DNA from 4 places in the Pseudomonas sp. 1928-m genome. Region 2 is predicted to be linked to each of the others. Evidence: predicted binding sites of a transcription regulator. Region 2 holds the regulator's gene; each other region holds the start of a gene.
What was found. The regulator FliA, encoded in region 2, starts transcription of late flagellar genes. The targets are predictions, from matches to a motif close to CTAAAGTTTNNNNNNNNNNNGCCGNTAA.
Positions count from the first base shown of each region.

Region 1 (7,906 bases), on a different contig from region 2:
TGCGTTCGGCGGCCTTTATGGAGCCATGCGCCGCCCCATGTCTGTGATCCTCAAGTCATTCAGTTCGTTGTATTTCGCCACCCTGTTGATGCTGTTGGGCTCGGGTTTGTTGAGTACTTACCTGGCGTTGCGGCTGGCGCAAACGGCTGATGGGCTGTGGGTCGGCGCGCTGATGGCGGCCAATTACCTGGGGCTGGTGCTGGGCGGCAAGATTGGCCATCGACTGATTGCCCGAGTCGGCCATATCCGCGCTTATGTCGCTTGCGCCGGGGTGGTCACCGCTGCGGTGCTTGGCCATGGCTTGAGCGATTGGCTGCCCAGCTGGTTGCTGCTGCGGATGCTGGTCGGCCTGGGCATGATGTGCCAGTACATGGTGATTGAAAGCTGGCTCAATGAGCAGGCGGAAACCAGCCAGCGTGGCCAGGTGTTTGCCGGCTATATGGGCGCTTCCTACCTCGGCTTGATTCTCGGTCAGCTGGTGCTGGTGGTGCATCCGACGCTCGGTCTTGAGCTGCTGATGCTGGTGGCGCTGTGCTTTGCCCTGTGTCTGGTGCCGGTGGCCTTGACCCGCAAGCTGCACCCGGCGCCCTTGCATCCTGCGCCGCTGGAAATGCGCTTCTTTATCGACCGCGTGCCGTTGTCGCTGACCACTATCTTGGTCGCAGGGCTGCTGATTGGTTCGTTCTACGGCCTGGCGCCGCTGTATGGCACGCGCATGGGCTTGTCCACCGAGCAGATTGGTCTGTTTATGGGGTGCTGCATCATCGCCGGCCTGGTGGTGCAGTGGCCGTTGGGCTGGTTGTCTGATCGGCATGACCGCGTGCAACTGATTCGTGGTTGCGCCGCGTTGCTGGCACTGGCTGCGCTGCCCCTGGCGATTCTGTCGCAAGCCAGTTTGCCGCTGTTGTTTGCCGGCGGTTTTGCCGTGTGCGCCTTGCAATTCAGTCTCTATCCGCTGGCAGTGGCGCTGGCCAATGACCATGTCGAAGCCGAGCGGCGGGTATCGCTGACGGCCATGCTGCTGGTGACCTTTGGTGTCGGCGCCAGTATCGGGCCGTTGCTGGCGGGCGTGCTGATGCGTTTTCTCGGCGCCAGCATGCTCTACGCCTTCGTCTGCGCCTGCGCCTTGATTCTGGTGCTGCGTATCCGGCCGGAGCGCGTTACCCATCTGCATCAGGTCGACGATGCGCCGTTGCACCACATCCCCATGCCCGACAGCACCACCAGTTCGCCACTGACGGCCGCCCTCGATCCGCGTGTCGATGAACAGGTGGTGCATGAGCAGATGCACGACAACAGCACAGTGCAGGAGCCGAGCGCCGAACCTGCAGCGGAGCCGCCTGCTCAGTCAGAGTCGCGCGGATGACGCCGCTGCTTAGCGTGGTGATCCCGGTTCGCAATGAGGCCCAGGCGTTGCCGGACTTGTTGGATGATCTGACGGATTTGCGCGCCATCGGTGCCGAGTTGATCCTGGTCGACGGCGGCAGCAGTGATGGCACCTGCGAGCTGGCGCTGGGGCGGGTTGATCAGTTGCTGAGAACGGCCCCTGGCCGTGCATTGCAGATGAACGCGGGTGCGGCGGTGGCCCGTGGCGAGTACCTGTGGTTTGTGCATGCCGATACGCGGATCAGTACCGAGTCCCTCACCAGTCTGCAACAGGCGTTAAGCCAGCGACCGCTATGGGGGCGTTTTGATGTGCGTCTGTCCGGCCCTGGCCTGGCATTCCGAGTGATAGGCGCGATGATCAACCTGCGTTCACGCCTCAGCGGTGTCGCATCGGGTGATCAGGGGGTTTTTGTTGCTCGCCAGCATTTTGAGGCCATGGGCGGTTATGCGCAGATGCCGTTAATGGAGGATTTGCAGCTGTGCCGGCGGCTTAAGGCACTGGCTCGCCCGCGTTGCTTACGCCCGCCATTGTCGACCTCCAGTCGGCGCTGGGAGCAGCACGGAATCTGGCGTACCGTGGTGCTGATGTGTTGTCTGCGGCTGGCCTATTACTGTGGCGCCAGCCCGGAAAAACTGGCTCGTCAGTACCGGCGAGGGTCGCTGTTATGAACCTGTCGATCTCATTGCATCTGCTTGCTCGCGCCCCGGTGGCGGGGCGGGTAAAAACGCGCCTGATCCCGGCGCTGGGCGCTCAGGGTGCCTGTGATTTACAGCAGCTGCTGCTGGAGCGTGCGCTGCAGTTGCCGGCCCATGGCTTTGGCGAGCGCTTTCTGTGGCTGGACGATTTACCCGATGCAGGCCTGCAGGCGTTGGCGCAGCGCCTTGGCTGGACCTTGGTCGAGCAGCCAGCGGGCGATCTGGGCGAGCGCATGCGCCGTATTGCCACCCTCGGGCTGGCGGAAAGCGATGCGGTGATTCTGATCGGCAATGACTGCCCGGCGCTCGACGGAGCTTATCTGCAGGCGGCATGCCATGCGTTGCAGGAGCAGCCCGTGGTGATCGGCCCGGCAGAGGATGGTGGTTATGTGCTGCTGGGGTTACGCCGCGTGGACGCCGCCTTGTTCAGCGATATGCCGTGGGGCACCGAACGGGTCTTCGAGATGACCCTGCAACGCCTGCAGCAGCTGGACTGGCGTCCGGCACTGCTGCCCGCGTTGTGGGATGTTGATCGGCCTGAGGATTTATCGCGCCTGGCGGCACTGGATATCTTGATCTAGAACAGTCCGTCACTCTCGAAGCGGCGTGCTTCACGCTGCAACTGGTAGACGAAACGTTCGACCAGACGCTGCTCCTGACCATTGATGCGGTGGAAGCGTGCACCGACAAAGGTGGTGTCGACCTTCTCTTCGTACTGCACATGACGCATTTCAATGGCGGTGGTCATGGCGCCGAAAGGAAAGCGTGCAGTAAAGCGCTCATAGACCTGACCGGCCTGCAGGCTGCTGCTGATATTGCCGGGAAAGCGCAATTTGCAGCCGGTGGCAGAGATATCCAGCAAATGCCCAGGTATGGCTGTGCGTAGTTTATCGCCGGCCAGTTCGACTTTGATCAGTTCAGTCTGCTTGAGCGGGGCGCGGAAGGCGCTGCGCCGTTGATGGTAGGTCACCTCAAGTGGCATCGGGCTGAAGTAACAGCGCGCGCCTTCGTGCTCGGTGATGCGCACATTCTGTTCGCATTTCCAGGCTACGCGCACACCTTCATGGAAGGCTTCGACATTGAACGCCTCGCCGTTGGCCAGGTAGCGTTCACCATCGTTTGGCACCAACTCATCGAGAATCAACAGGTTCTTGTCGCGATCAACCTCGATCACGTAGCTCTGAAAGCGTTGGTTGCGTTCGTGGAAGGTGATGATCAGCGGGTCATGGTTTTGTTGCAGTTGGCGCAGGTTGGCAACTATTTCCACCGGTGCCTTGAGCACCTTGGGTGGCTGCGGGCCATCTTCCTGGCTAAAAGGACTGGACACGGTCCATAACTCTCCGAGCAAATGCTATGGCACTAGCATACTGGCAATGTGACAGTATGTCCCCTGTGCCTTTTATAGGTTTCAGGCCTGGCTGAGCGGGCGCTGCTGGCCGATTCTAGCGGCACTGCCGCGGCTGTCATAGAGGCTCGGCGTCTCGTTGCCACGCAGAATGCCGAGCATGCTGTTGGCCGAGGCCTGGCTGGAGCGAATCAGCCGGCCATTACGCAGGTTGGCCGTTTGGCAGCGTTCCAGCAGGGCGTTGAGTTGATCGCCGCGCTCAAGCAGCAGTTCGCCTTGGGTGGACTGTGCGGCAAGCGCTTGCAGGCCGGTGCGGTCGGGGCTGAGGTTGAGGTTGGTAAGCAGTTGGCTGCGCTCTTTGCCGTGCTGGTCGAGCAGGGTTAGTAGCGGCAGTTTTTCCGTCAGGATGCTTTGCAGGCGGGGGAGGTCGCGGTCACTGAGGGCTTGGAATTCGGTGTCGATCAATTCAAGCAACTGCTCGGCGGTGCCGATATCGTTGGTGAACAGTTCAAGCAGGCTGGTGTCGTGCATTGCGGGCTCTTCGGGGTAACAGACGCTGCAGGGTGTGCGTGCAGTGTCTATTGGGCGGCCAATTACCCCAGCGTAGCCCGGTGACTAGCGCTGGGATTCGAAATTAAGCAGTTTGCTGGCAACGCGCTGGCTATCGACTTGATAACTGCCGTCTTCGATCGCCTGCTTGAGCTGGGCGACGCGTTCTTTATTGACGGTCGGCTGATCGCGCAGCTTTTCGCTGACTTTTTGCAACTGTTGGGCCTCGCGGCTCAGCTGTACCGACTCGCCGCTTTTGCCGGCTTGCTGCGCCTGCTCGGCGGGGCTGGGTACGTTGCCAGGTTGTTTACCGCCGATGGCTTCGTTCTGGCCACCTGCCTGCGCACTGCCGGCCCGCCCCGAATTGGCTGGCGATGCGGCATTGTTGAGCCGGTTGATGTCAATGACCATGATGCAAAACCTCGAACAGTGTTTGGACGCTTGCCTAGCTTGTCGGCATTGCCCTGAAAAACTTTAGGGCAAAAAAGTGTGCGTCAGGTAACAGTCTAAACACAGTGTGGATAATCGTCAGCTCACCAAGTGCACAAAGTTAAAACAAGAATCATGCCTACATCGCCACTTCAACCTGTCCAGGCCCAACTACACGAGCCCGGATCACCCGATTGGAGCGTTGGTTACGCACGCTGATCTGCTTGCCAATCGTGCCGTCCGACAAGGCTTCGCCCGGCATACGCACGCTAATACCACCGCTGCGGGCGCTGATCACTACCTGATCACCTTTGCGTATGGCCTCGGCCGCTTGCACATGAATCGGCGCAAGCACCTGATCGGGCAACAGTGGTCGCGTCAATTTTTTACCGATTGCCTGCTTAAGGGCTGTGAGATACCCCTGATTGAGCAGGCCAACATCCCGTTCGGCTAACACCACATCCATGTCCGTCAGCAGATTGTCGCGTTTCAGCGGGCGACTGGCGATCACCACTTCGCGGTACAGGCGCACTTGCCCAGGCACAAAAACTGTCCAGGGTGCATCACCGTCACAGCGTACGCGCAGGGTCACACGGCCAATCGGCTCGGCAGGGCTTTCCAGGGTGGTAGTCAACGGCTGCGGGCACAGCGGCAGGCGCAGGCGGGGGTCGAGTCGGTTGATTTGAATCTCATGGCGGCCAGCGATGTTGCTACGCTGTAAATAATCGCTCACCGCTTGCTCAAGAAAAACTTCGCCAGCGCCGATAAGTTGTTCAGGCCGCGTGGCGTTGGCTGTTGCCAAGGCGCTATAGCCGAGTGCCAGCAAAGCGGGTACAACTGCCAGCCAGTAGCGGCATTTTGCCAGTGAGTGTCGGTTAGTTGTCGTTTCAGTGTTCATATGGGTTGGATAGCAAGGCGCGTGCCGCCTGCTACGCTGACAGCAATCTGTTACTCAAATAAGGAGTTTGGGTATGGCCGGTGTGATGGATTCGGTTAACCAGCGAACTCAGTTGGTTGGACAGAATCGTTTGGAGTTGTTGCTGTTTCGTCTGAACAGCAACCAGCTGTATGGGATTAACGTATTCAAGGTGAAAGAGGTGCTGCAATGCCCGAAGCTCACCATCATGCCGAAATCCAGTCCGGTCGTTCGCGGTGTCGCCAATATCCGTGGCGGTACTATCCCGATTCTCGATTTGTCCATGGCTACCGGCAGCGCGCCGCTGGCTAATATCGACAACAGCTTCGTCATCATCACTGAATACAACACCAAGGTTCAGGGCTTTCTGGTGCACTCGGTCGAGCGCATCGTCAACATGAACTGGGAGTCGATTCATCCGCCACCCAAGGGCACCGGGCGTGACCATTACCTGACGGCGGTCACCCACCTGGACGACAAGATGGTCGAGATCATCGATGTCGAGAAAATTCTGGCCGAGGTGGCGCCAACATCGGAAGTTATTTCTGAAGGCGTACTGAATGCCGAGACCCAGGCGCGTGCGGTAAGCAAACGTGTGCTGACCTGCGACGATTCATCGGTGGCGCGTAAGCAGGTAACCCGTTGCCTGGAGACTGTCGGCGTGGAGGTGGTGGCGCTGAATGATGGGCGTCAGGCACTGGATTATCTGAAGGCGATGGTCGAAGAAGGCAAAAATCCTGCCGAGGAGTTTTTGATGCTGATTTCCGACATCGAAATGCCGGAAATGGATGGTTATACGTTGACCGCTGAGATCCGCGCCGATCCGCGCATGCAAAAGCTGCACATCATCCTGCATACTTCGTTATCTGGCGTGTTCAACCAGGCCATGGTGAAGAAGGTGGGTGCGGATGATTTTCTCGCCAAGTTTCGCCCGGATGACCTGGCGGCACGAGTAGCTGACCGCATCAATATCGCGGCAGGGGACTGAGGGCCTGGCCCTCAGTGAATCATATGTTTGTCGAGGCCTCGCGAGTGTCTACAGGTAATTTGGATTTCGAGCAGTTCCGGACTTTCCTGGAAAAAGCCTGCGGCATCCTGCTTGGCACCAACAAGCAGTATCTGGTTTCCAGTCGGCTCAACAAGTTGATGGAGCAGAACAGCATCAAGACTCTGGGTGAGCTGGTGCAGCGCATGCAGAGTCAGCCACGCAGTGGTTTGCGCGAGCAGGTGGTCGATGCCATGACCACCAACGAAACCCTGTGGTTTCGCGACACCTATCCGTTCGAGGTGCTGAAAAACCGCGTGCTGCCGGAGATGATCAAGGCCAGCCCGGGTCAGCGTCTGCGCATCTGGTCGGCCGCTTGCTCCTCCGGGCAGGAACCCTACTCGCTGTCGATGACCATCGATGAGTTCGAGAAGACCAATATCGGTCAGCTCAAGGGCGGTTTGCAGATTGTTGCCACCGACCTCTCGCCGACCATGCTGATCAATTGCAAATCCGGTGAGTACGACAGTCTGGCGATGGGCCGCGGGCTTTCCCAGGAGCGTCTGCAGCGCTATTTCGACCCCAAGGGACCGGGGCGCTGGGTGGTCAAACCGGCGATTCGTAGCCGCATTGAGTTCCGCCCGCTAAACCTGCTGGACAGTTATGCCAGCCTGGGCAAATTCGATGTGGTGTTCTGCCGTAACGTGCTGATCTACTTCTCGGCTGAAGTGAAGAAGGACATCCTCACGCGCATTCATGCGATGTTGAAGCCGGGCGGCTATTTGTTCCTCGGCGCTTCTGAAGCGCTCAATGGCCTGCCTAACCACTACCAGATGGTGCAGTGCAGCCCAGGGATCATCTACAAGGCCAAGTAATAGTCGCAGGGTTGAAAAAACGGGAGGCCACAGGCCTCCCGTTTTTATTGCGGGCAGTTTTTATTTCGACCCTACAAGGTTCTGGCCTGAACCGCAGGCGTAGGCGGCAGACATTGGCTGTGGGTATCCGGCTCAAGGTAGGGCAGCAGAATCGGCGCCATGCCTTTGAGTACCTGCACCGGCAGCGCTGAGGTGAAACGGAAGCTTTCTGCGGCGCGGCCAGGGACGAAAGCGGTAAGGGTGCCGTAGTGGCGTGGGCCGAGGTAGAAGACAAAGGTTGCGGTGCGGTTCATCGCCCGCGAGCTGAGTACCCGGCCACCGGCGCCGACGGTTTCGATGCGGTTATCGCCGGTGCCGGTTTTGCCGCCGACCTTGAGCGGTTGGCCGTCAGCCTGGGTAAAGCTGCCCAGCAAGCGCCGCGCGGTGCCGGCCTCAACCACATCGGCGAGGGCACTGCGCAGCGCCGCTGCGACTTCCGAGGCCATCACCCGCTTGCCCTCGGTATGTTCGCGTACCACCAGGGTGTCGTAGGGCGTATCGGCGGCAAAATGCAGACTGTCGATGCGTGCGGTGGGTTGCCGAATACCGTCGTTCTGGATAATTCCGACCAGCTCGGCCAGCGCCGCAGGGCGATCACCGGAGCTGCCAATGGCGGTGGCCAGCGACGGCACCAGATGGGCGAAGGGATAGCCGAGGTTTTGCCAGCGCCGGTGAATATCGAGGAA
Region 1 covers NZ_JARIXO010000001.1:1,592,783-1,600,688, forward strand. Annotated here, with positions in the region: gene P3C18_RS07170 (MFS transporter) at 38-1,366, shown strand; gene P3C18_RS07175 (TIGR04283 family arsenosugar biosynthesis glycosyltransferase) at 1,363-2,055, shown strand; gene P3C18_RS07180 (TIGR04282 family arsenosugar biosynthesis glycosyltransferase) at 2,052-2,663, shown strand; gene P3C18_RS07185 (flagellar brake protein) at 2,660-3,409, opposite strand; gene flgN (flagellar export chaperone FlgN) at 3,491-3,958, opposite strand; gene flgM (flagellar biosynthesis anti-sigma factor FlgM) at 4,043-4,387, opposite strand; gene flgA (flagellar basal body P-ring formation chaperone FlgA) at 4,545-5,303, opposite strand; gene P3C18_RS07205 (chemotaxis protein CheV) at 5,377-6,309, shown strand; gene cheR (protein-glutamate O-methyltransferase CheR) at 6,354-7,181, shown strand; gene P3C18_RS07215 (transglycosylase domain-containing protein) at 7,253-7,906, opposite strand, start outside.
Region 1: the regulator FliA is predicted to act here: its motif matches at 4,427-4,454, upstream of flgM (flagellar biosynthesis anti-sigma factor FlgM).

Region 2 (7,058 bases):
GCGCGTAACCGCCCATGCTTTCGTACACCTTGGCGGCCTGAATATCGCGGCCTTCCTGGGTGTACAGATCGACTTCGAGAATGCTGCGAATAGCCTCAGGCTCCGCGCCGTCAACCAACAGCTGCAAACCTTTGCGGGCGTAAGGGTCGGCTTCGACATCAGCCACCGCTTCGAGGCCGAGCAGGCCTTCCTTGCGCGCCGTCATGCTCCAGCCAACCACCCGGTTGATACCGCCAGCCAGGTCCACCCGCGGTGGAAAGAAGATCCAGCCGATGATTGCCAGAGCCCGCTTGAACACGTTCATCGGCGCCTGCAAAAACGCCGCGCCCAGGGTGCCGCCGATCACGATCAGCGCAGCCGGCCCATTAAGCAAAGCGCCGGCGTGGCCACCTTCAAGGTAGTTGCCGCCGAGGATGGCGACAAAGGCCAGGATGACCCCGATAAGGCTCAGTACATCCATTAAATGCAGGTCTCCGCCAGGTGCCTGCCAATATCATCCAGCGGGTAGATGGCGTCGGCCAGGTTGGCTTTGACGATGGCCATGGGCATGCCGTAAATCACGCAGCTGGCTTCATCCTGCGCCCACACCTGGCTGCCACCCTGCTTGAGCAGGCGTGCACCTTCACGACCGTCCGCGCCCATGCCGGTCAGCACCACCGCCAGCACCTTGTCACCATAGGACTTGGCCACCGAGCCGAAGGTGATATCGACGCAAGGCTTGTAGTTCAGGCGCTCATCACCGGGAAGGATTTTCACCACACCGCGGGCGTCGACCATCATCTGCTTACCGCCAGGCGCCAGCAGCGCCAGGCCGGGGCGCAATACATCACCGTCCTCGGCTTCCTTGACACTGATACGGCACAGTTTGTCGAGGCGCTCGGCAAAGGCCTTGGTGAAGGCGGCCGGCATATGCTGGATCAGCACGATCGGCGCCGGAAAAGTAGCCGGCAACTGGGTCAGCACACGCTGCAGCGCCACCGGCCCACCTGTCGAGGTGCCAATCGCAACCAGCTTGTAGGATTTACGCTTAGGCGCGGCACTGACAACAGCCGGCGCGGGAGCCGCAGCTGGACGACCCGGCGTGCTGGTGGTGGTTACAGGGCGTGCCCCTGGCTTGGTTTGCGCTGCAGGTGTCGTGCTAGGCGCTGCCACGGGAGGCGGGCTCAGGCTACGGCGGTTACTGCGGGCAATGGTATGAATTTTCTCGCAGAGCAGCTGCTTGACCCGCTCTGGATTGCGCGAAATATCCTCGAAATTCTTCGGCAGGAAATCCACCGCACCGGCTTCCAGCGCATCCAGCGTAACGCGCGCGCCTTCATGAGTCAGCGAAGAGAACATCAGCACCGGCGTCGGACAGCGCTGCATGATGTTACGCACGGCCGTGATGCCATCCATCATCGGCATCTCGTAATCCATGGTAATCACATCGGGCTTGAGCGCTTGTGCCTGCTCGATGGCTTCACGGCCGTTAGTGGCTGTGCCGATCACCTGAATATTCGGATCGGCTGAAAGAATTTCCGACACACGCCGACGAAAAAAGCCGGAGTCATCAACCACCAACACCTTAACAGCCATAAACACTCCTAAACGGCGCGACAGATAGCTGCGCCGCTAACAATCAGATACGCCGGGCGTAACGTTTAAGCATGCTCGGCACGTCAAGAATCAGGGCAATACGTCCATCACCGGTGATGGTCGCGCCCGACATGCCTGGAGTGCCCTGCAGCATTTTGCCCAGCGGCTTGATCACCACTTCTTCCTGACCGACCAGTTGATCGACCACGAAACCGATGCGCTGGCTGCCAACGGTGAGAATCACCACATGGCCCTCGCCCTGCTCCACATGAGCAGCACTGCCGATCAACCAGCGCTTGAGGTAAAACAGCGGCAAAGCCTTATCGCGCACGATCACCACTTCCTGGCCGTCGACCACATTGGTTCGCGACAAATCCAGGTGGAAAATCTCGTTGACGTTGACCAGCGGGAAGGCGAACGCCTGATTGGCCAGCATCACCATCAGCGTCGGCATGATCGCCAGGGTCAGCGGCACCTTAATGACGATCTTCGAGCCCTGGCCCTTGACCGAAAACACGTTGACCGTGCCATTGAGCTGGGAAATCTTGGTTTTCACCACGTCCATGCCCACACCGCGACCGGACACATCGGAAATCTCGGTCTTGGTCGAAAAGCCCGGCGCGAAGATCAGGTTGTAGCATTCGAATTCATTGAGGCGGTCGGCAGCGTCCTTATCCAGCAGACCTTTCTCCACGGCCTTGGCACGCAGCTGATCGGCATCCATACCTTTACCGTCATCGGAGATCGACAGCAGGATATGGTCGCCCTCCTGCTCGGCGGACAGGATCACCTTGCCGCCGCGTGGCTTGCCCGAGGCTTCGCGCTCTTCCGGGGTTTCAATGCCGTGGTCGACCGCGTTACGCACCAAGTGGACCAATGGATCGGCCAGGGCTTCAACCAGGTTCTTGTCGAGGTCGGTTTCTTCACCGACCAGCTCCAGGTTGATCTCTTTTTTCAGGTTGCGCGCCAGATCGCGGACCAGACGCGGGAAGCGCCCGAAGACCTTCTTGATCGGCTGCATGCGGGTTTTCATCACCGCCGTTTGCAGATCAGCCGTTACCACATCCAGGTTGGACACTGCCTTGGACATGGCTTCATCACCACTACTGGCACCCAGACGCACCAGGCGGTTCCGCACCAGCACCAGTTCGCCGACCATGTTCATGATTTCATCCAGCCGCGCGGTATCAACCCGCACAGTGGTTTCCGCCTCGCTAGGTGGCGCAGCCTTCTCGGCTGCAGGTGCGGCAGCCGGAGCAGCAGGTGCCTTGGCCGGTTCCGCCTTGGCAGCAGGTTTTGCAGCGGGTTTAGCGGCGGCCTTGGCAGGTTCAGCAGGTTTGGCAGCCGGAGCTGGCGCAACGGGCTTGATCGCTTCAGGCTCGACAAACTTGCCTTTGCCATGCAGTTGATCAAGCAGTGCTTCGAACTCATCGTCGGTGATATCACCGCTCGGCGCGGCAGCAGGCTCAGCTTTGGCCGCAGGTGCGGCAGGCGCAGATACAGCAGGCGGGACAAACTGGCCTTTGCCATGCAACTGATCGAGCAGCGATTCGAACTCATCATCAGTGATCTCATCACCGGCCGCGGCTGTTGCCGCTGGCGCAGCAGCAACTGGCGCGGCGGGTGCAACAGCAACGTCAGGAGCTACAAACTGCCCCTTGCCGTGCAGCTGATCGAGCAAGGATTCAAATTCATCATCGGTAATTTCATCGCTGCTGGCAGCACTGGGAGCTTGCGCCGGAGACTCGTCCAAGGAGCCCAGCAACTGCTCAAATTCACTGTCGGTGATATCGCCAGCGGCCTCTGCAATCTCGATTTCAGGCTCGGGCTCAGCCTGCGCTTCAACTGGCGCGACTTCCTCTGCACCTGCTGGCTCAGCCAGGCGTGCCAAGGCGGCAAGCAGCTCAGGGGTAGCGGGAGTCAGATCAGTACGCTCACGTACTTCGGTAAACATGCTGTTGACGGCATCCAGTGCTTCCAGCACCACATCCATCAACGCGGAGTCGACGCGCCGCTCACCCTTACGCAGGATGTCGAAGACGTTTTCTGCGATATGGCAGCATTCCACCAGCTCGTTGAGCTGGAGAAAACCGGCACCACCTTTGACGGTATGAAACCCGCGAAAAATAGCGTTGAGCAGATTCATGTCGTCCGGGCGACTTTCCAGCTCAACGAGCTGTTCGGACAGTAGTTCAAGAATCTCGCCGGCCTCTACCAGGAAGTCCTGGAGGATTTCTTCATCGGCGCCGAAGCTCATAAGACGTGCTCCTAAAATCCCAGGCTGGAAAGCAGGTCGTCGACATCATCCTGATTGGATGCGACGTCTTCACGCTTATCGGCATGAATCTGCGGACCTTCACCATGCGAAGGCTCTTTTTGTTTTTCTTGTTCGGCGCGGAGCAACTCATGGTTGTGCTCAATGCCAGCAAATTGATCCACCTGACTGGCCATCAGCACCAGTTTCAGCAGATTACTTTCAACCTCGGTCACCAACTGGGTTACACGCTTGATCACCTGCCCGGTCAGATCCTGGTAGTCCTGAGCCAAGAGAATATCGTTGAGGTGACCAGATATCTTGGCGCCGTCACGCTCGCTGCGCGCCAAAAACAGCTCAACGCGCTTGGCCAGTTCACGGAAACCATCGGCGCTCATCTCGCGGCGCATAAAGCGCCCCCAGTCAGCGCTCAGGCTTTGCGCCTCATCACTGAGGTCATTAACCAGTGGTGCGCTCTGCTCAACCAGATCCATGGTGCGGTTGGCCGCTTTCTCGGTCATCGTCACCACGTAATTCAGCCGCTCGGTGGCATCGGTGATTTGCGAGACCTCAGTGGCATGCGGCACGCGAGGGTCGAGCTGGAAATTGACAATGGCGTTATGCAGCTCACGGGTCAGCTTGCCGACCTCGTGATACAGGCCGCGATCACGCGCCTTGTTGAGCTCATGTATCAGCTGTACCGCTTCACCAAAGTTGCCTTGTTCCAGGCTGTCTACCAGTTGGCGAGCGTTGTGTTTCAGGGACGACTCAAGGTCACCCTGAACGGAATCTTTATGTTCCATAGCACCCTCATGGCAAACATCAGCCGTTGACCCGCTCGAAGATCTTTTCAATCTTCTCTTTCAGTACCTGGGCAGTGAACGGTTTGACTACGTAACCGTTAACCCCAGCCTGGGCTGCTTCGATGATCTGATCGCGCTTGGCTTCTGCGGTAACCATCAACACCGGCAGGGTTTTCAGGCGCTCATCGGCACGCACCGCGCGTAGCAGGTCGATACCCGTCATGCCGGGCATGTTCCAGTCAGTCACCAGAAAATCGAAACTGCCGCTCTGCAGCATGGGCAGCGCGGTGACGCCATCATCGGCTTCCGCTGTGTTGGTGAACCCCAAGTCACGCAGGAGGTTCTTGATGATCCGTCGCATCGTTGAAAAGTCATCAACGATGAGGATTTTCATGTTCTTGTCCAAGTCGACCTCCGTACAGTCCCAAACGCACCCAGCAACCTGTATGCGCTTTTAATCGTGAAACCGGCCCAGCGTTAGCGAATGCAACTCAATGTGCGCGCCACTCGCCCAGACGAGCGCGTAAACGAGCGGCACACTGACTGTGTAGTTGGCTTACACGTGATTCGCTAACCCCCAACACCTCGCCGATCTCTTTAAGATTCAATTCTTCATCGTAATATAGCGCTAACACCAGGCGCTCGCGCTCCGGCAGGTTGGCAATGGCATCTGCCAGGGCCGCCTGAAAGCGTTCATCTTCCAGATCACGAGAAGGTTCGAGGTGGTTGCTGCCAGCGTCTTCACCCAACCCACCGTGTTCACCGTCCTGCAACAGGTCGTCGAAACTGAACAGGCGGCTGCCTAAAGTGTCGCCAAGAATGCCGTAGTAATCCTCGAGACTCAATTGGAGTTCGGCCGCAACCTCTTGATCTTTAGCGTCTCTGCCGGTTCTGGCCTCAATTTTTCGAATTGCGTCGCTGACCATGCGGCTATTGCGATGCACTGAGCGGGGTGCCCAGTCACCTTTGCGCACCTCATCAAGCATCGAACCGCGAATGCGAATGCCGGCGAATGTCTCGAAACTGGCGCCTTTACTGGAGTCGTATTTTTTTGACGCTTCGAGCAGGCCGATCATCCCGGCCTGAATCAGATCGTCTACCTGCACATTGGCCGGTAGACGGGCCAGCAGGTGATAGGCAATGCGTTTGACCAGGGGCGCGTAGCGCTCGATCAACTGGTGCTGGGAATCCTGCGCCTGCGCCTTGCTATACATACGAAGTCCAGAGGCTGCTGTCATATGGCCGTGTCCGCGATCGGTTGCTGCACCAGACGCTCAACGAAAAACTCCAAATGACCGCGCGGGTTGGCCGGTAACGGCCAGGCGTCGACTTTCTGGGCTATCGCCTTGAACGCCAGCGCGCACTTCGAGCGCGGGAAGGCTTCGTAGACCGCGCGCTGCTTCTGCACGGCCTTGCGCACTGACTCGTCATACGGCACGGCGCCTACGTACTGCAGGGCAACGTCGAGAAAACGGTCGGTGACTTTAGTCAGCTTAGCAAAGAGGTTGCGACCTTCCTGCGGGCTGTGGGCCATATTGGCCAATACACGGAAACGATTCATGCCGTGGTCGCGGTTGAGCAATTTGATCAGCGCGTAGGCGTCGGTAATCGAAGTCGGTTCATCACACACCACCACCAGCACTTCCTGGGCGGCGCGCACGAAGCTGACCACGCCATCACCGATACCGGCAGCGGTGTCGATGATCAGCACATCGAGGTTGTCACTGATATCGCTGAATGCCTGAATCAGCCCGGCATGCTGCATGGGTGACAGCTGCACCATGCTCTGAATGCCAGACGCCGCCGGCACGATACGAATGCCCCCCGGCCCCTGCAGCAGTACATCGCGCAGCTCACATTCGCCGCTGATAACGTCTTCCAGGGTGCGTTTGGCGCTCAGGCCAAGCAGCACATCGACGTTGGCCAAGCCCAGGTCGGCGTCCATCAACATCACCCGACGGCCGAGATCAGCCAGGGCCAACGCCAGGTTCACCGAGACGTTGGTCTTACCGACGCCACCTTTGCCGCCGGTCACCGCAATCACCTGTACGGGATGCATACCCATATTTCTACACACCTTGTCTAACTTCGACTGGAGCCACTTGGCCGGCTAAGCGCGGTTCAATTCCAACAGCCTGACGCTTAACTGACGCGTCGTGCGGGTTGCTGGTAAAGGCCGGCAAACATCTCCGCCATCGTATCCTCGCTTGGATCCTGGGTCGCCTGCAGCCCTACGGCCCGGCTAACCAGTTGATGACTGCGGGGAATCTGCAAGTCATCGGGAATGCGTGGCCCATCAGTGAGATAGGCTACCGGTAGACGCTGGCTAATAGCCAGTCCTAAAACCTCACCCAGGCTGGTGGCTTCATCCGCCTTGGTCAGGATGCAGCCAGACAAGCCGCAGCGCTTATAACTATGGTAGGCGG
Region 2 covers NZ_JARIXO010000006.1:74,779-81,836, reverse strand. Annotated here, with positions in the region: gene P3C18_RS17250 (flagellar motor protein) at 1-460, opposite strand, end outside; gene P3C18_RS17245 (chemotaxis response regulator protein-glutamate methylesterase) at 460-1,575, opposite strand; gene P3C18_RS17240 (chemotaxis protein CheA) at 1,619-3,832, opposite strand; gene P3C18_RS17235 (protein phosphatase CheZ) at 3,844-4,632, opposite strand; gene P3C18_RS17230 (chemotaxis response regulator CheY) at 4,652-5,026, opposite strand; gene fliA (RNA polymerase sigma factor FliA) at 5,124-5,870, opposite strand; gene fleN (flagellar synthesis regulator FleN) at 5,867-6,697, opposite strand; gene flhF (flagellar biosynthesis protein FlhF) at 6,775-7,058, opposite strand, start outside.

Region 3 (7,906 bases), on a different contig from region 2:
GACAATCGGAAACAGCGCCATGCCAGCGGTAAGGGCCACCAAGGTATCGAGAATGCCGACAGTGAGAATGGTGCCGCCAATCGAGGCGTTCTTCGGCATATACGAGCCATAAACCATGATCGCGCCCACACCGACGCTCAGGGTAAAGAAGGCATGGCCCATGGCGGCCAGCACACCATCGAGCACGCGGTCCGGCTGGAAATCGAATAGAAAGTGAAAGCCCTGCATAAAGTGCCCGGTGGTCATGCTGTAACCCAGCAGCACCAGTAGCAGCACGAACAGCAGCGGCATCATGATGCGCAGGCTGCGCTCAAGGCCGGCCACCACGCCACGGGCGATGACAAAGCCAGTCAGCAGCATAAACAGCGTATGCCACAGGGTCAGCCGCCAGGGATCAGCCGTCAGCGCACCAAACGCCGCGCCAGCGCCCTCGGCACTCACACCCGCAAACTGCCCGCCGCCCATGCTGAGGATGTAATCCAGCGACCAGCCGGCCACCACGCTGTAAAACGACAGAATCAGCAGCGCGGCAACCATCCCCACCAGCGCAGCCCAGGACCATTTCGGTGAAGCGCCCGACTCGATAGCCAGGGTTTTGAGGGTATTCACCGGGCTCTGCCGGCCGCGCCGACCGATCAGGGTTTCGGCGAGCATGATCGGCAAGCCGACCATAAAGATGCACACCAGGTACATCATCACGAAAGCCCCGCCGCCGTACATGCCGGTCATATAGGGGAACTTCCAGATATTGCCCAGCCCGACGGCCGAACCGGTCGCCGCCAGAATAAACACCCAACGACTGGCCCAGGCGCCGTGTATCGAAACCTTATCGTTCGCCATGCTCGGCTAGCCTGCTCTATTGAAAAAGATCGCGCATTGTCGGGGATTCGCCAGGGCGGCTCAAGCGCAGCCGACGCCGCGCAGCACCAGGCGCCTGGCAAAGCTGATTTTGCCTTGCTGCACACATAGCGCCCGCGCCAGTGACTCCCTATAATGCGCGCCCTATGGCTAAACAAAAGAAACACCCGCAAGGCACCATCGCGCAAAACAAGAAGGCGATGCACGACTACTTCGTCGAATCCAGGTTCGAGGCAGGCTTGGTCCTGGCTGGCTGGGAAGTAAAAAGTCTGCGCGCCGGCAAGGCCCAGTTGGTCGACAGCTATGTGCTGCTGAAGAACGACGAGGCCTGGCTGATGGGCTGCCACATCACCCCACTGACGGCGGCCAGCACCCATGTGATCGCTGACCCGACGCGCACCCGCAAACTGCTGCTGAATAAACGCGAGCTGGACAAGCTGTTCGGCGCCGTCCAGCAAAAAGGCTATGCCTGTGTGGCCATGTCGATTTACTGGAAGGCGCACCTGATCAAGTGCGAGATTGCCCTGGCCAAGGGTAAGAAGGACTTCGACAAACGCCACACCGAGAAAGAACGCGACGCCGACCGCGAAGTGCAGCGCGCTATGCGCAGCAAAGGCAAAGACGAGTAAGAACCTGTTTTTAATCTGCTACGCGTCGGCCCTGCGGCGTTAAAAACAGGCTCGGAATGCTCATGTACGACAGTACACTCCGCTTCCTCGCCTGTTTTTGCCTTGCAGGACTCTAGCTCGCGAGATCGAAAATAGGTTCTAAGCACTGCCTCCAAACAAAACGCCCCGCAATGCGGGGCGTTTTTGTTACTGCGCTCGACTCAGCGCAACTCGCTAAACGCCAGCTTAACGCCCAAGCCCACCAGCACCGCGCCCATCAAGCGATCAAACCAGTGCCCCATGCGCGCAAAACCGGCACGCACCCGCTGGTGGCTGAACAGCTGCGCGACCATACAAAACCACAGCGCCGTGGCCACCGCCAGGTATACGCCATAGCCTGCCTGCACCGGCAGCGGCGTATGCGGGTTGATCACCACGGTAAACAGCGACAGGAAAAACAGCGTGGCCTTGGGGTTCAGGCCATTGGTCACAAAACCGGCGACAAAGGCCGCACGCGGCGTGCGCTCACCCTCACCCAGGCTCAACTCGGCGTCGCTCGGGCTGGCCGGCTTGGCCCGCAGCGCACGGATGCCGATATACAGCAGATAGCCCGCCGCGAGCCACTTCAGAGCGTTGAACAGCACAATCGACTGCGACACGATCAAGCCGATCCCCAGCAGCGAATAGGCCACATGGATAAAAATCCCACAGCCCACACCAATCGCACTGAATATGCCGGCACGCCGCCCGTGCGCGACACTCTCGCGCACCACAATCGCGAAATCCGGGCCAGGGCTGGCCACAGCCAGCAAGTGAATCAGGGCCACAGCTAAAAACTCGGTCCAGTACATGGGGCGGCTCCGCGACGTCGAAATGATTCTGTTAGGCTCGCCACCTTACTCCCCGCCCAAACCCGCAGGATAGATACAGCTGATGAGTAACAGTCACCGCGCCGTCTTTCTCGACCACAGTTCACTCGACCTGGGCGACCTCGACCTGTCCAGCCTGAGCGGCTGCTTTGCTGACCTGCAGCTGTATCCACACAGCACCCAGGCACAAACCATCGAACGCCTGCAGGGCGTGCAGGTGGCGATCAGCAACAAGGTGCCGCTGAATGCCGAGGTGTTCGCCGCCTGCCCGGAGCTGAAGCTGGTGTTGGTGGCCGCCACCGGCACCAACCCGATTGACCTGGCCGCCGCCCGCGCCCATGGCGTCAGCGTGAGTAACTGCCAGGGTTACGGCACACCCTCGGTGGCGCAACACACCCTGATGTTGCTACTGGCGCTGGCCACCCGCCTGCCCGATTACCAACGCGACGTTCGCGCCGGCCACTGGCAACAGGCACAGCAGTTCTGCCTGCTCGATTACCCGATCGTCGAACTGCACGGCAAAACCCTCGGCCTGCTCGGTCATGGTGAACTGGGCGGCGCAGTCGCCAAACTCGCCGAAGCCTTTGGCATGCGCGTGCTGCTCGGCCAGCTACCCGGCCGCCCTGCCCGTGCCGACCGCCTGTCACTGGATGAGTTGCTGCCCCAGGTCGATGCGCTGACCCTGCATTGCCCGCTGAACAGTGACACCCTGAACCTGATCGATGCCCGCGAACTCAGCCTGATGAAGCCCAGCGCCTTTCTGATCAATACCGCCCGCGGCGGCCTGATCAACGAACAGGCCCTGGCCGACGCGCTGCGCGCCGGCCACCTGGGCGGCGCGGCAACCGACGTGCTGACTCAGGAGCCGCCAAAAGACGGCAATCCCTTGCTCGCCGCCGATATTCCAAGACTGATCATCACCCCGCACAGCGCCTGGGGCAGCCGCGAAGCGCGGCAACGCATCGTCAGCCAGCTAAGTGAAAACGCTTTGGCATTCTTCAACGGCGCGCCTATGCGCGTTGTCAGCTAAGCTACGCGACTTTTTTCGAGGAGCGCTTATGGACCCGCGAAGCGAAGTACTGCTGCGCCAAGCCGATCTATTCAACGGCCCGCTGCTGCTTGCCGGTTTGCCGGCGGATGACCTGCTCGGTCGACTCCCTGAAGCCCACGGTTGGAGCTGGCATGCCGGTGAGCACGGGCTGCTGGACGCCCGCTTCAGCAATCGCTGCCACTTTGGCACCCAGCCTGGCGAGCGCGACTTGCACGCAGCTGTGCTGTTTCTGCCGAAATCCCGCGAGCTGACCGAATACCTGCTCAATGCTCTGGCGGCGCGCCTGAATGGCCGTGAGCTGTTTCTCGTGGGTGAAAAGCGCGCCGGTATTGAACGCGCCGCCAAGCAGCTGGCGAGCTTCGGCCATTCACGCAAGCTCGACAGCGCACGGCACTGTCAACTCTGGCAGGTACGGGTTGAGCACAGCCCCGCCACACTGGATCTGCACAGCCTGGCGCAACGCTACGAGCTAGCCCTGGCCGACGGCCCACTGCAGGTACTCAGCCTGCCCGGCGTATTCAGCCATGGCCGCCTGGACGTAGGCAGCGCGCTATTGCTTGAACACCTCGACGGTTTACCCAGCGGGCATATTCTGGATTTCGGCTGCGGGGCCGGCGTGCTCGGCGCAGCGCTGAAGCGCCGCTACCCGGACAGCCAGATCACCTTGCTGGATGTCGACGCCTTTGCCGTCGAAAGCAGCCGCCTGACCCTGACGGCCAATGGCTTGCAGGCTGAGGTCATCAATGGCGACGGCATCGATGCCGCGCCCACCGGTCTGAGCGCGATCCTCAGCAACCCGCCCTTTCACCAGGGCGTACATACCCACTACCAGGCCACCGAGCACCTGCTGCGCCAAGCCAGCCAGCACTTGGCCAGCAAAGGTGAACTGCGCCTGGTCGCCAACAGCTTTCTCAAATACCCGCCGCTGATCGAACAGCACCTCGGCGCCTGCCAGACCCTGGCCGACGCCAAAGGCTTTCGCATCTACCGCGCCAGCAAAGGCTAAACGGGACTTGCCCTATCACGGATGCGCGGGCAGAATGCGCGCGTCCTAGGGGAGTAGTCTCCCGCGAGCGCCAGCTCGCCCGGCACGCGTCAACATACTTGCTCAACAGAGCATGGCGCGTGCGACCCAAGGCCCTCTTAGAGAGGCCTGCGGTTTGACAAGACCTATGACACGCACACCTTACCCGGGGCGGGAAGGCTGTACGTGTCATAGCAATGTCGACCCGCCCCTTTAGGAAAGCCTGATGCTCGAATCCCTGTTTGTCCCCACCTTTATCGTGGCCTTGGCCGAAATCGGCGACAAGACGCAGCTGCTCGCGCTATTGCTGGCTGCACGCTTTCGCAAACCCTGGCCGATCATCTGCGGCATTGTGGTCGCCACCCTGGCCAACCATTTCGCCGCCGGCGCGATTGGCAACTGGGTTGCCAGCTTCTTCTCCCCCGCCACCTTGAGCTGGACGCTCGCCGCCAGCTTTGTTGCCGTAGCGCTGTGGACGTTGATCCCGGACAAACTGGATGACGATGAAAGCTCCAAGTTCAAGCGCTACGGGCCGTTCCTGACGACCTTGATTGCCTTCTTCCTTGCAGAAATGGGCGACAAGACCCAGGTCGCTACGGTGATGCTGGCCGCGCAATACCCGCACTTTATCCTGGTGGTGATCGGCACCACCCTGGGCATGCTGATCGCCAACGTACCAGTGGTACTGGTGGGTAATTTTGCGGCTGAACGCTTGCCACTGACGCTAATTCGCCGCCTGGCCGCCTGCGCCTTTGCCGCACTGGCCGTGTATGCGGGGTACCAAGCACTGAAGTTCAGCGGGCTGATTTGACATCAAGTTGACGCCAGGACACTGGCGTTTCGGCCAATACACCGGCTTCCAGACGGCTGCTACAGTGCGCAACATCCTGCCCACTCAGCCGTCAGGGAGACACCTATGTCACTGGATGATCGGAAAAAGCTGGTACGCCACCATATCGACCTGTCGTGGAACAAAGGCCGCACAGCCCTTGCCGAGCAGCTGCATAGCAAAGACTTTCTCTACAAGAGCTCGTTTATCGGCAGGCCGCTGACCAGCCCGGCATTTGCCCAGATGGTGCAGGACATCCGTCACGCCATGCCGGACCTGCAGGTGGTGGTCGAAGAATGCATCGCTGAGGGCAACAAGGTCGTTACCTGGAGCACCCTGATCGGCACCATCCAGAAGCCCGCGCTCGGCTACCCGCCCAGCGACAAGGTACTGAGCATTTCGGCCATGGCCTTCTGGACCATTACCCCAAGCAATGAAATTCAGGAAATCTGCACCATGTTCGACATGGAAAGCTTCCGCTCGCAACTGGGCCTGGCCACCCAGCCCTTTGCTGCCAAGGCATTGCCCTGAACAAATCACGCTCAACAAAAAGCCCCCAATCGGGGGCTTTTTGTTTACCGCGCTTTAGCGCGCCTGTTCATACAACGGCATCACCTTGGGAATCGCCGCCTGCAGAGAAGCGATTCGGCTGCTCGACGAGGGGTGGGTGCTCATAAACTCAGGCGGTGCACCTTCGCTGGCGGCGGCCATTTTCTGCCACAGGCTGACTGCGGCATTAGGGTTGTAGCCGCCACGGGCGGCCAGTTCCAGGCCGATCAGATCAGCCTCGTTCTCATTGCCACGGCTGTTCGGCAACATCATGCCGTACTGCACGGCTGCATCGGCCAGCGCCAAGCTGTCGGAGCCCAGACCGAGCAAGGCACCCGCGCCTTGTTTCGCCAACTCGACACCATAGGCCTTGGACATCGCTTCACGGCTGTGCTCGCGCAGGGCGTGGGCCATTTCGTGGCCCATGATCGCGGCGATCTCATCGTCGGTGAGCTTCAGCTTTTCGATGATCCCGCTGTAGAAAATGATCTTGCCGCCTGGGCCGCAGTTGGCATTCAGCTCAGGGCTCTTGATCAGGTTGACCTCCCACTGCCACTGCGCCGAATCCGGACGGAACAGCGGGGCATGCTTGATCAGGCGATCGGCAATGGTGCGCAGGCGTTTGGCGTTATTGCTGGTTTTATCCAGCACGCCCTTGCTGGACGCCTCGCCGAGGGTCTGCTGATAAGACTGCGCATACATCTGATTGACCTCTTGGGTCGAGAGCATGCTGAACATGTACTGCTTGCGCTCAACACCTACGGCGCCGCCGCTGGTGGTGTTCACCGCCTGGCATCCCGCCAGCAACAGGGCCGTGCTCAACGCGGCGAGGGGTAACAATTTGGCCATGTTAATACTCCTTATGAAAACTGCGACATCCTAGGCGGCTGAGCAGCGACGGACAACTACAAGCTTGCTCAATGCCCGTAAGCAATCTTTAGTTAGACAGGCGATTAAGGATTTTCTCCCCGGCGGCCGATAAGCAGTCACGGCAACTCTTTCCTGTGTGGAGCTTCCATGAAATTTCGCTCGATCCAGACCACCATTGCCACTCTCGCCGGGGCCAGCATCCTGGCCATCGTCGTAGCCCTGATTCTCTATGCACTGTACGCCAGCGGCCGCAGCCAGGAACTGACCCAGGCGCGCACCCAGGGCCTGCTTGAGCAGGTGATCAAACAACGCCTGAGCGCTCTGGCGTACACACAGACGCTGCAGATCCAGGCCGAGTTGGAATACCCGTTGATGATCACCGCCGAGCTGGCCAACACCAGCCGTCTACTTGGCCTGAAGAGTGAGGACGGCAGTGCCATGCTCTCCATGAGCCGCGAAGAGCTCAACAACCTGGCCCGCGAAATCCTGGTGCAACACCCTAAATTGCTTGGCTCCTATATCGGCTGGGCCGTCAACGGCCTGGATGACAGCGACGCCATCTACGCTGGCATCGGCAATCCGGCGGTTAACGAAAGCGGCCGCTTTATTCCCTGGTGGTACCGCAACGATGACGGCAGCCTGGCCCAGGAGCTACTGACCGACCTGGAGAACGAGAAGCCGCTACCCACCGGCGTACGCGCTGGCGAGTATTACCTATGCCCACGCGATGCGAAGAAGGCCTGCGTGATCGACCCGGCGCCTTATGAAATGGGCGGCAAGATGGTGATGCTGGCGTCGTTCGTCAGCCCAATTCTTATCGACGGCACCTTCAAGGGCATGGTCGGCGCCGATCTGGGCGTCAACTTTATCCAGGACCTGCTGGTCAACGCAGACAATCAGCTGTACGACGGCGCAGGTGAAATGGCGCTGATCTCAAGCCACGGCCGCCTGGTGGCATCCACCCAGGCACCAGACAAACTGGGCAGCCCTGCCACCGAACTGCTGGATGCCAACGAGCTGGAAAACCTCAAGCAGTTGCAACCTGGGCAGATCATCTACGACATCCACCACGAGGCTAATCCAGCCGAGAGCCATATCGAGCTGTTCCTCTCCTTCGGCATAGGTGACACCGACGCGCGCTGGACCCTGATGCTGGTCTTGCCGCTCGACACCGTAATGGCCGAATTGCAGCAATTGCATGGTGACCTCACCAATCAGCGGCAAGCTGACACCCTGAATATGACCCTG
Region 3 covers NZ_JARIXO010000002.1:99,905-107,810, forward strand. Annotated here, with positions in the region: gene P3C18_RS09955 (sodium-dependent transporter) at 1-840, opposite strand, end outside; gene smpB (SsrA-binding protein SmpB) at 1,005-1,487, shown strand; gene P3C18_RS09965 (LysE family transporter) at 1,688-2,317, opposite strand; gene P3C18_RS09970 (2-hydroxyacid dehydrogenase) at 2,400-3,365, shown strand; gene P3C18_RS09975 (class I SAM-dependent methyltransferase) at 3,394-4,392, shown strand; yybP-ykoY riboswitch at 4,429-4,560, shown strand; gene P3C18_RS09980 (TMEM165/GDT1 family protein) at 4,637-5,221, shown strand; gene P3C18_RS09985 (ketosteroid isomerase-related protein) at 5,327-5,770, shown strand; gene P3C18_RS09990 (M48 family metallopeptidase) at 5,825-6,637, opposite strand; gene P3C18_RS09995 (methyl-accepting chemotaxis protein) at 6,806-7,906, shown strand, end outside.
Region 3: the regulator FliA is predicted to act here: its motif matches at 6,743-6,770, upstream of P3C18_RS09995 (methyl-accepting chemotaxis protein).

Region 4 (7,906 bases), on a different contig from region 2:
GAAAGCGAGTCGGTGAATCCATGGTCATGCTCCTCTGGTGGTTTTCCTCCCTGGCTCGCCTTGCGGGTACCAGTTCGGCTCGCCACCAGCATGCGTTTGCCACCGGCGCGGGCGGTATACGCAGGTTGACGTAACGGCATACGTCATCTGACGTACAGCTCCGCGCCCCACGCTGGTGCAAGCTCACGCCCGAGCTGCTGGCAGATAGAAGCTCGCGCGCGCAAGGACGGCGGCTGCAGACGCAGGGCATGGATGTTGCAAATTCAAACAAGCGTATTAGCTACAACTCAGGAGCATCCTTGTGCAGCCGACCGGCACCCAGCGCATCGTCAAGATCCGCCGCGACTACAACAGCTGGGTCGCCGACGAGACCATGGAAGACTACGCCCTGCGTTTCACCCCCAAGTCGTTTCGCAAATGGTCGGAGCTGCGCATCGCCAACACCGCCCTGAGCGCGGTGTCGTTTCTCGCCCTAGAAGCCATCGGCGGTGCTCTGGCGCTGAGTTACGGCTTCACCAATACGCTGTGGGCGATCCTTGCGGTGAGCCTGGTGATCTTTCTCACCGGTCTGCCGATCAGCTACTACGCGGCGCGCTATGGCGTGGACATGGACCTGCTGACCCGTGGCGCCGGCTTCGGCTACATCGGCTCAACCATCACCTCGCTGATCTACGCCAGCTTCACCTTTCTGTTCTTCGCCCTTGAGGCGGCGATCATGGCTCTGGCCCTGGAGCTGTACTTCAACATCCCGCTGGCGCTGGCTTATGTGATCTGCTCGGTGATCGTTATCCCGTTGGTGGCCTACGGCATCACCCTGATCAACCGATTGCAGATGTGGACCCAGCCGCTGTGGCTGTTTCTGCTGTTCCTGCCCTACCTCTTTGTCATCAGCAAGAACCCCGAAGCGCTCAGTGACTGGACCAGCTTCGCCGGTCGCGAGGGAGAAGGCGGTGCGTTCAACCTGCTGTACTTTGGCGCCGCCTGCACAGTGGCCCTGGCGTTGGTCACGCAGATTGGTGAGCAGGTCGACTACCTGCGCTTTCTGCCGGAAAAGACCCGGCACAACCGCAAACGCTGGTGGGCCGCACTGCTGATGGCCGGGCCCGGCTGGATCATCCCCGGTGCGCTGAAGATGCTCGCCGGCGCCTTTCTGGCCTTTCTCGCTTTGCAGCATGAAATCCCCATGGAACGAGCCGCCGAACCGACGCAGATGTACCTGGTGGCGTTCAACTATGTATTCAGCTCTCCGGAGTGGGCGCTGGCGGCGATGGTGCTGTTCGTCATCGTCAGCCAGGTGAAGATCAACATGACCAACGCCTACGCCGGCTCGCTGGCCTGGTCGAACTTCTTTGCCCGCGTCACCCACAGCCATCCGGGGCGCGTGGTGTGGCTGGTGTTCAACGTCGCCATCGCGCTGATGCTGATGGAACTGGGGGTGTTCCAGGCCATTGAGGAAGTGCTCGGCCTGTACGCCAACATCGCCATCGCCTGGATCGGCGCGGTGGTGGCTGATCTGGTGATCAATAAGCCGCTGGGCCTGTCGCCCAAGCACATCGAGTTCAAGCGCGCGCACCTCTACGACATCAACCCGGTGGGTGTCGGCGCCATGCTGATCGCCTCCTTGCTGTCGATCCTGGCCCACGGCGGCCTGTTCGGCCAACTGGCGCAGGCTGCCTCACCGGTCGTCGCGCTCGGCTCGGCCATGCTCTTCGCCCCGCTGATTGCATGGCTGACCGGCGGGCGCTACTACCTGGCGCGCAGCAGCGACCCGCTGTTGCTCTATCCACTAGGCGTTACCACCACGGTGCAGTGCGGCCTGTGCAGTAACGCCTTTGAAAGCGAAGACATGGCCTTCTGCCCGGCCTACAGCACGCCAATCTGTTCGCTGTGCTGCTCACTCGATGCACGCTGCGGCGATGCCTGCAAACCGCGGGCGCGGCTGTCCGAGCAACTCGACGACTTTATCCGCTGGCTGTTCCCGCGGGTCTCGATCCCGCGCCTGCACAGCCGGCTGGCGCAGTACCTCGGCTTGCTGACGGTCTTGGTGGCGCTGCTGTTCGGCGCCCTCGCGCTGATCTACAGCCAGGTCTCCCAGGGATTGGTAGCGCAATCGGCGGAGGCGCAGGAAACCCTCTATCTGGCATTTCTCAAGGCTTTTTTGACCCTCTCGCTGTTCGCCGCGATTCTCGCCTGGTGGGTGGTGCTGACCCGCGAAAGCCGCCGGGTGGCCCAGGAGGAATCCGACCGCCAGACCCAGCTGCTGATGCAGGAGATCGAAGCCCACCGCAAGACCGACGAAGCCCTGCAGAAAGCCAAGGAAGCCAGCGAAGCCGCCAACGCTGCCAAGAGCCGCTATGTCACCGGGCTGTCCCACGAACTGCGCACCCCGCTCAACAGCATCCTCGGCTACACGCAGATTCTGCAGCGCGATGCCGGCATGCCAGGGCAGCATCAGGACGCCCTGGCCACCATCTTTCGCAGCGGCTCGCACCTGCTGTCGCTGATCGACGGACTGCTCGACGTGGCCAAGATCGAAGCTGGCAAGCTCAACCTGGAACTGACGGAAATCCCTTTCCCCGAATTTATCCACCAGCTCGAACGCATGTTCACCCCCCAGGCTGAAGAGAAGGGCCTGCACTTTCGCCTGGAAACCAGCGGGCGCATGCCAGCGGTGGTACGCGGCGATGAGAAGCGCGTGCGGCAGATTCTGATCAACCTGCTCGGCAATGCGGTGCGCTTTACCGACAGCGGCGAGGTCTGCCTGCGCGTCAGCTACCTGCGCGAAACTGCCAGCTTCGAGATCGTCGACACCGGTATCGGCATCGACCCCGAGCAGATCGAGCGGATCTTCCAGCCGTTCGAGCGCGGCGACCTGATGCGCCAGGACAACGGCGTCGGCCTCGGCCTGACCATCACGCGCATGCTCACCTCGCTGATGGGCGGCGAGCTGTCAGTCAAAAGTGTGCAAGACCAGGGCACCAGCTTCCAGGTGCGCCTGTTCCTCTCCGAGGTGCGCGTGCCCCAGGCGGTGGTGCATGTGGAGCACGACATCATTGGTTATCAGGGCCCGCGCCGGCTGATTCTGGTGGTGGACGACCATATCGAGCACCGTCGCGTGCTGGCCGGCATGCTCGAACCGCTGGGGTTCAACATCATCCAGGCCGCCAGCGGTCAGGAAGCAATTCGTCAGGCCGCCCTGCTGCACCCCGACCTGATTCTGATGGACCTGTCGATGCCGCAAATGGACGGTTGGGAAACTAGCCGGCTGATTCGCCGCAACGCACAGAGCAAGGCCCCAATCATCGTGATTTCCGCCAACGCCTTTGCCGATGACCGCGAGCGTAGCGTGGCCGCCGCATGCAACGACTACCTGGCCAAGCCGGTGCACACCCCGGAACTGCTTGAACGCATCCACAAGCAACTCGATCTGCAATGGCTGCGGCGCACCGCGCCTTTGCCAACGCCGCCGCTCGCAACCCGCGTGCTACCAAGCAGCAGTGACCTCGACGCACTGCGCGAGCTCGGCGCCATGGGCTATATCCGCGGCATTCTGGAGAAACTCGACGCCATTGATCGGCTGACACCCACCAGCGCCAGCTTTACCAAGCCCCTGCGCGCCCTGGTGAAAAGCTATCGCCTGGACGAATTCAACCGCCAACTCAAGGAGGCCGAGCATGAACGCGCTGACCAATCCATCTGAGCACAACCCCAGCCCGGCCGAGCGCGGGGTGATCCTGATCGTCGACGACACGCCGGACAACCTGGCCCTGCTCTCCGATGCCCTCGATGAAGTGGGTTACATGGTGCTGGTGGCGCTGGATGGCTTGAGCGCGCTGAGCCGCATCCAGCGCAGGCGTCCCGACCTGATCCTGCTTGATGCGATGATGCCGGGGCTGGACGGCTTCGAGACCTGCCAGCGGATCAAAGCCGATCCGGCCACTGCCGACATTCCAGTGCTGTTTATGACTGCATTGACCGACAGCGAACACGTGGTCAAAGGCTTCGCCGCCGGCGGTATCGACTATGTGACCAAACCGATCAACACCGAGGAAGTCCTCGCCCGCGTAGCCTCGCACCTGCGTACTGCGCGCATCCTGCAAACGGCGCGCGCCGCCAGCCAGGCGCAACCGCTAACGCTCAACGACGAGCCCGCCTATGCCACCCTCTCCGCGCGCTTTCAGCTCACCGAACGTGAAGTAGAAGTGTTGCGCTGGGTGGCCTGCGGCAAGACCAACCGCGATATCGGCGACATCCTCGGCCTCAGCCCGCGCACGGTGAACAAACACCTGGAGCACGTGTACGTGAAGCTCGGCGTGGAAACCCGCACGGCCGCCACCTCGGTGGCACTCTCGGCAATGGCCGAACGCGTCTGAGCCCGACGAACCATCGCGCATAAAAAAACCCGCCAAGGTGGCGGGCTTTTGCAAGCGAGTTGCTGATCAGACGCGGAACGCACCTATCAGCTGCTTCAAGCGCGCTACCAGCCCGGACAGCTCACGACTGGCCTGCTCGGTCTGGCTGGCCCCTTCGGCAGTGCGCTCACCGGCCTGGCTGATCTCGACGATGTTCTGGTCGATATCCTGCGCCACGGCGGTCTGCTCTTCGGCAGCGGTGGCGATCTGCTGGTTCTGATCGACGATCATGCCCACCGCGCCGAGGATATTCTCCAGCGCCTGCTGCACCTTGCCCGACTCATTGACCGTGGTATCGGCCATCTGGTGGCTGGCATTCATCGCCTTGACCGCCGCGCCGACGCCGCTTTGCAGCTTGGCAATCATCGACTCGATTTGCTCGGTGGACTGCTGAGTGCGCTTGGCCAGGTTACGCACCTCGTCGGCCACCACGGCAAAGCCGCGCCCCTGCTCACCGGCACGCGCAGCTTCGATGGCCGCGTTGAGTGCGAGCAGGTTGGTCTGCTCGGCGATGCCCTTGATCACGTCCAGCACCTGGCTGATCGACGCGCTATCGCTGGCCAGTTTGTTGATCACTGCAACCGACTGGTCGATTTCCCCAGCCAGGCGCTGAATGCTGCCAACCTGGGACTCGACCAGCGCACGGCCACTGACCGTTTCATCATTCACGCTCTGCGCGCTGCCCACCGCAGCGGCAGCGCTATGCGCCACTTCCTGAGCGGTGGCTGACATCTGATTCATTGCGGTGGCAATCAAGTCGATCTGCCCACGCTGGCCGGCAACCGCCTGGTTACTCTCACCTGAGACCTGCTGCACACGGTCCGCCTGGCGCTCAACCTCAACCACCGTCTGGCCCACGCGCTCGATCAACTGGTGGATCTTGCTCACCGTTTCATTGAACACCTGGCCCAGCTCACCCAACTCATCCTGGCTCTGCGCCTTGAAGCTGACGGTCATATCGCCGGCCGCCACCTGGTTCATCACCTGACCGAGTTTTTTCAGGGTAGTGCGGATCGACACATAGAAGCCGCCGTAGAGGTAGACGATCAGCAGGAACACCACCACCAGAGCCGCGACCAGCAGCACCATCTGCGTACGGTTTTCCTCCAGACGCACCTGCAGCTGCTTGTCGAGGAACACCAGCACCGCATCATTGAGCTGGTAGGTCTGCTCCATGGCGCCGCTGACATCCGCGTAGAACTGCGCCCAGGGCGTATCCAGCGAATCGGCGACTACCACCTGATCCTCGAAGACCGTAGTACTGGTTTTCAGCGTCTCCAGGCTGTTTGCAGCCAGACTGGCCAGCTCAGTACGGGCCTGCGCGCTGCTGTTGAGCGATGCCTGCAGATTCAGGCCATATTCGGCATGCAGCTTTTCCAGCTCCAGCAGCAGCTCATCAAATTTGGTACTGGCCGAAGAATTGAGAAAACCCTGGGCCAGCGAGTAGGAACCAATGGCACGGCCTTCACTGAGTACCGCGGTGACCTTGGGCGTATCCACCGTCACCAACTCAATCATCTGCCGCACGGCGCCCTGACGGTCCTGGCTCAGGCCGGCCTGGCTGGCAACCAGCTTGATAAACACCTGAGAGCTGCCCAGCAGCTTTTCGGCCAGGGCGATCTTGCCCTGCAGCGAGGTCTCAGCCTGCACCGCAGCCAGCTCGGCAATCAGCTCATCGCGCTTGCTGTTGAATTCTTCGATCTGCTCAGGCTCGCGCACTACCGCGGCCATGCCCTGCAATGCTTCGCTGATGCCGCCTTGCAGCTTGACCAGGCGCGCTTCAAGATCACCCGCCTGACCGGACTGACCGATCATCGCGTTGACCTCGGTGAGGTCGACGAAATCCTCGAGGTTGCGCCGTAGCGTCAGACTTTCGCCGAGCAGATCAATGCTCTCGAGAGCCGCCTGGGTACTGATGAACTGCCGGTAGGAGTCACGCACCAGGTAGAAGTTGGTGACCAGCATGGGCAGAAAGAACAGAACACTGATCAGACTGAATTTCATGCCGAAGCTGAGGCGATTCATTAGCGCGATGGCCGGATACAACACGGTCTTCACAGGACGTCTCCAGTTCTATTTATTGTTGTGTAGGGTTACAAAACGGCCGTGCAGAATCTCAAACGGCGGCTTGTATGTCCCTTGCTGCTCGACCTGTGGCATTTGCATCAACGGGGTAAATACGGGCAGATTAATGTGATCAATGTCACAAAATAACGGTCGAGCATGGCGCCATGTATACCTCTTATCGACTCCAACCTCTGTAACTTAAGGTTAATGATGCGCACATCACTGAAGCTCGGTATTGATCTGGGTGGCAGCAAAGTCGAAATAATCGCCCTGGAAAACGGCCAGCAAGTCTTGCGCCGACGCGCCCCAACGCCGCAGGGCGACTACCAGAAAACCGTCGCCCTGATTGCCAGCTTAGTTGAAGATTGCGAGCGCGAACTGGGCTGCCGCGGCAGCGTCGGTGTCGGCATCCCCGGCACCCGCTCCCCCGACCACGGGCGGATCAAGAATGCCAACTCGCAGTGCTTGATCGGCGAGGATCTGCAGGCCGATCTTGAGCAGCGCCTACAGCGCCCCATACGCTTGGCCAATGACGCCGACTGCTTTGCTCTGTCAGAAGCCTGTGATGGTGCAGGCGCAGGTGCAGTGAGTGTTTTCGGGGTAATTCTCGGCACCGGCGTCGGTGGCGGTCTGGTCGTGCGCCAGCACCTGCTTAGCGGCCCAAACGCCATAGCCGGCGAATGGGGGCACAACCCGCTGCCCTGGCGGCGCGATAAGGACGGCCCGAGCCGACGCTGTTATTGCGGGCAGGATGACTGCATCGAAACCTTTCTAAGTGGCCCGGGCTGGGCAGCCCGCAGCAATCTTGGCCTGGACGCAAGCGCCCTGGTGAGCGCCGCAGAAGCCGGCGATCCCGCCGCACAACATGCCGTTGCCCGCTATTGCGACCAACTGGCACGCGGCCTGGCGTCGGTGATCAACCTGATTGATCCGCATGTGATTGTGCTAGGCGGCGGCATGTCCAACTGCACTGCGCTCTACTCCCAGGTAGCGCCACTGCTGCCGCGCTATGTGTTTTCCGATCAGGTCAACACGCGCTTGCTACAGGCCAAGCATGGCGACTCCAGCGGTGTACGTGGCGCGGCCTGGCTGTGGAACGAATAGCCAGCTTCAGAACCAATTTACGATCTCGCGAGCTAGAGCCCTGCAAGGCGCTACGTTAGTAACAGCCTCCGGCTGGTCAAAACAGGCGAGGAACGGTCGGAGTCGCGGTCGACTGTACTTTTGTACATGAGCATTACGACCGGGCTGGCGCTCCAGCCTGTTTTTAACGCGGCAGGGCCGACGCGCAGCAGATCATAAATTGGTTCTCAGATAAGCAGGGTCCAAACAGCAAACACCGCATACCAGAACACTGCGGCGCGCACTAACAGCTGCCACAGCCCGTCCAGGCTGCTGACCCCGACCTCGCCAATCACCGGCTCCGG
Region 4 covers NZ_JARIXO010000001.1:1,053,693-1,061,598, reverse strand. Annotated here, with positions in the region: gene urtA (urea ABC transporter substrate-binding protein) at 1-22, opposite strand, end outside; gene P3C18_RS04690 (ATP-binding protein) at 302-3,700, shown strand; gene P3C18_RS04685 (response regulator) at 3,675-4,373, shown strand; gene P3C18_RS04680 (methyl-accepting chemotaxis protein) at 4,440-6,470, opposite strand; gene P3C18_RS04675 (ROK family protein) at 6,690-7,583, shown strand; gene ampE (regulatory signaling modulator protein AmpE) at 7,790-7,906, opposite strand, start outside.
Region 4: the regulator FliA is predicted to act here: its motif matches at 6,655-6,682, upstream of P3C18_RS04680 (methyl-accepting chemotaxis protein).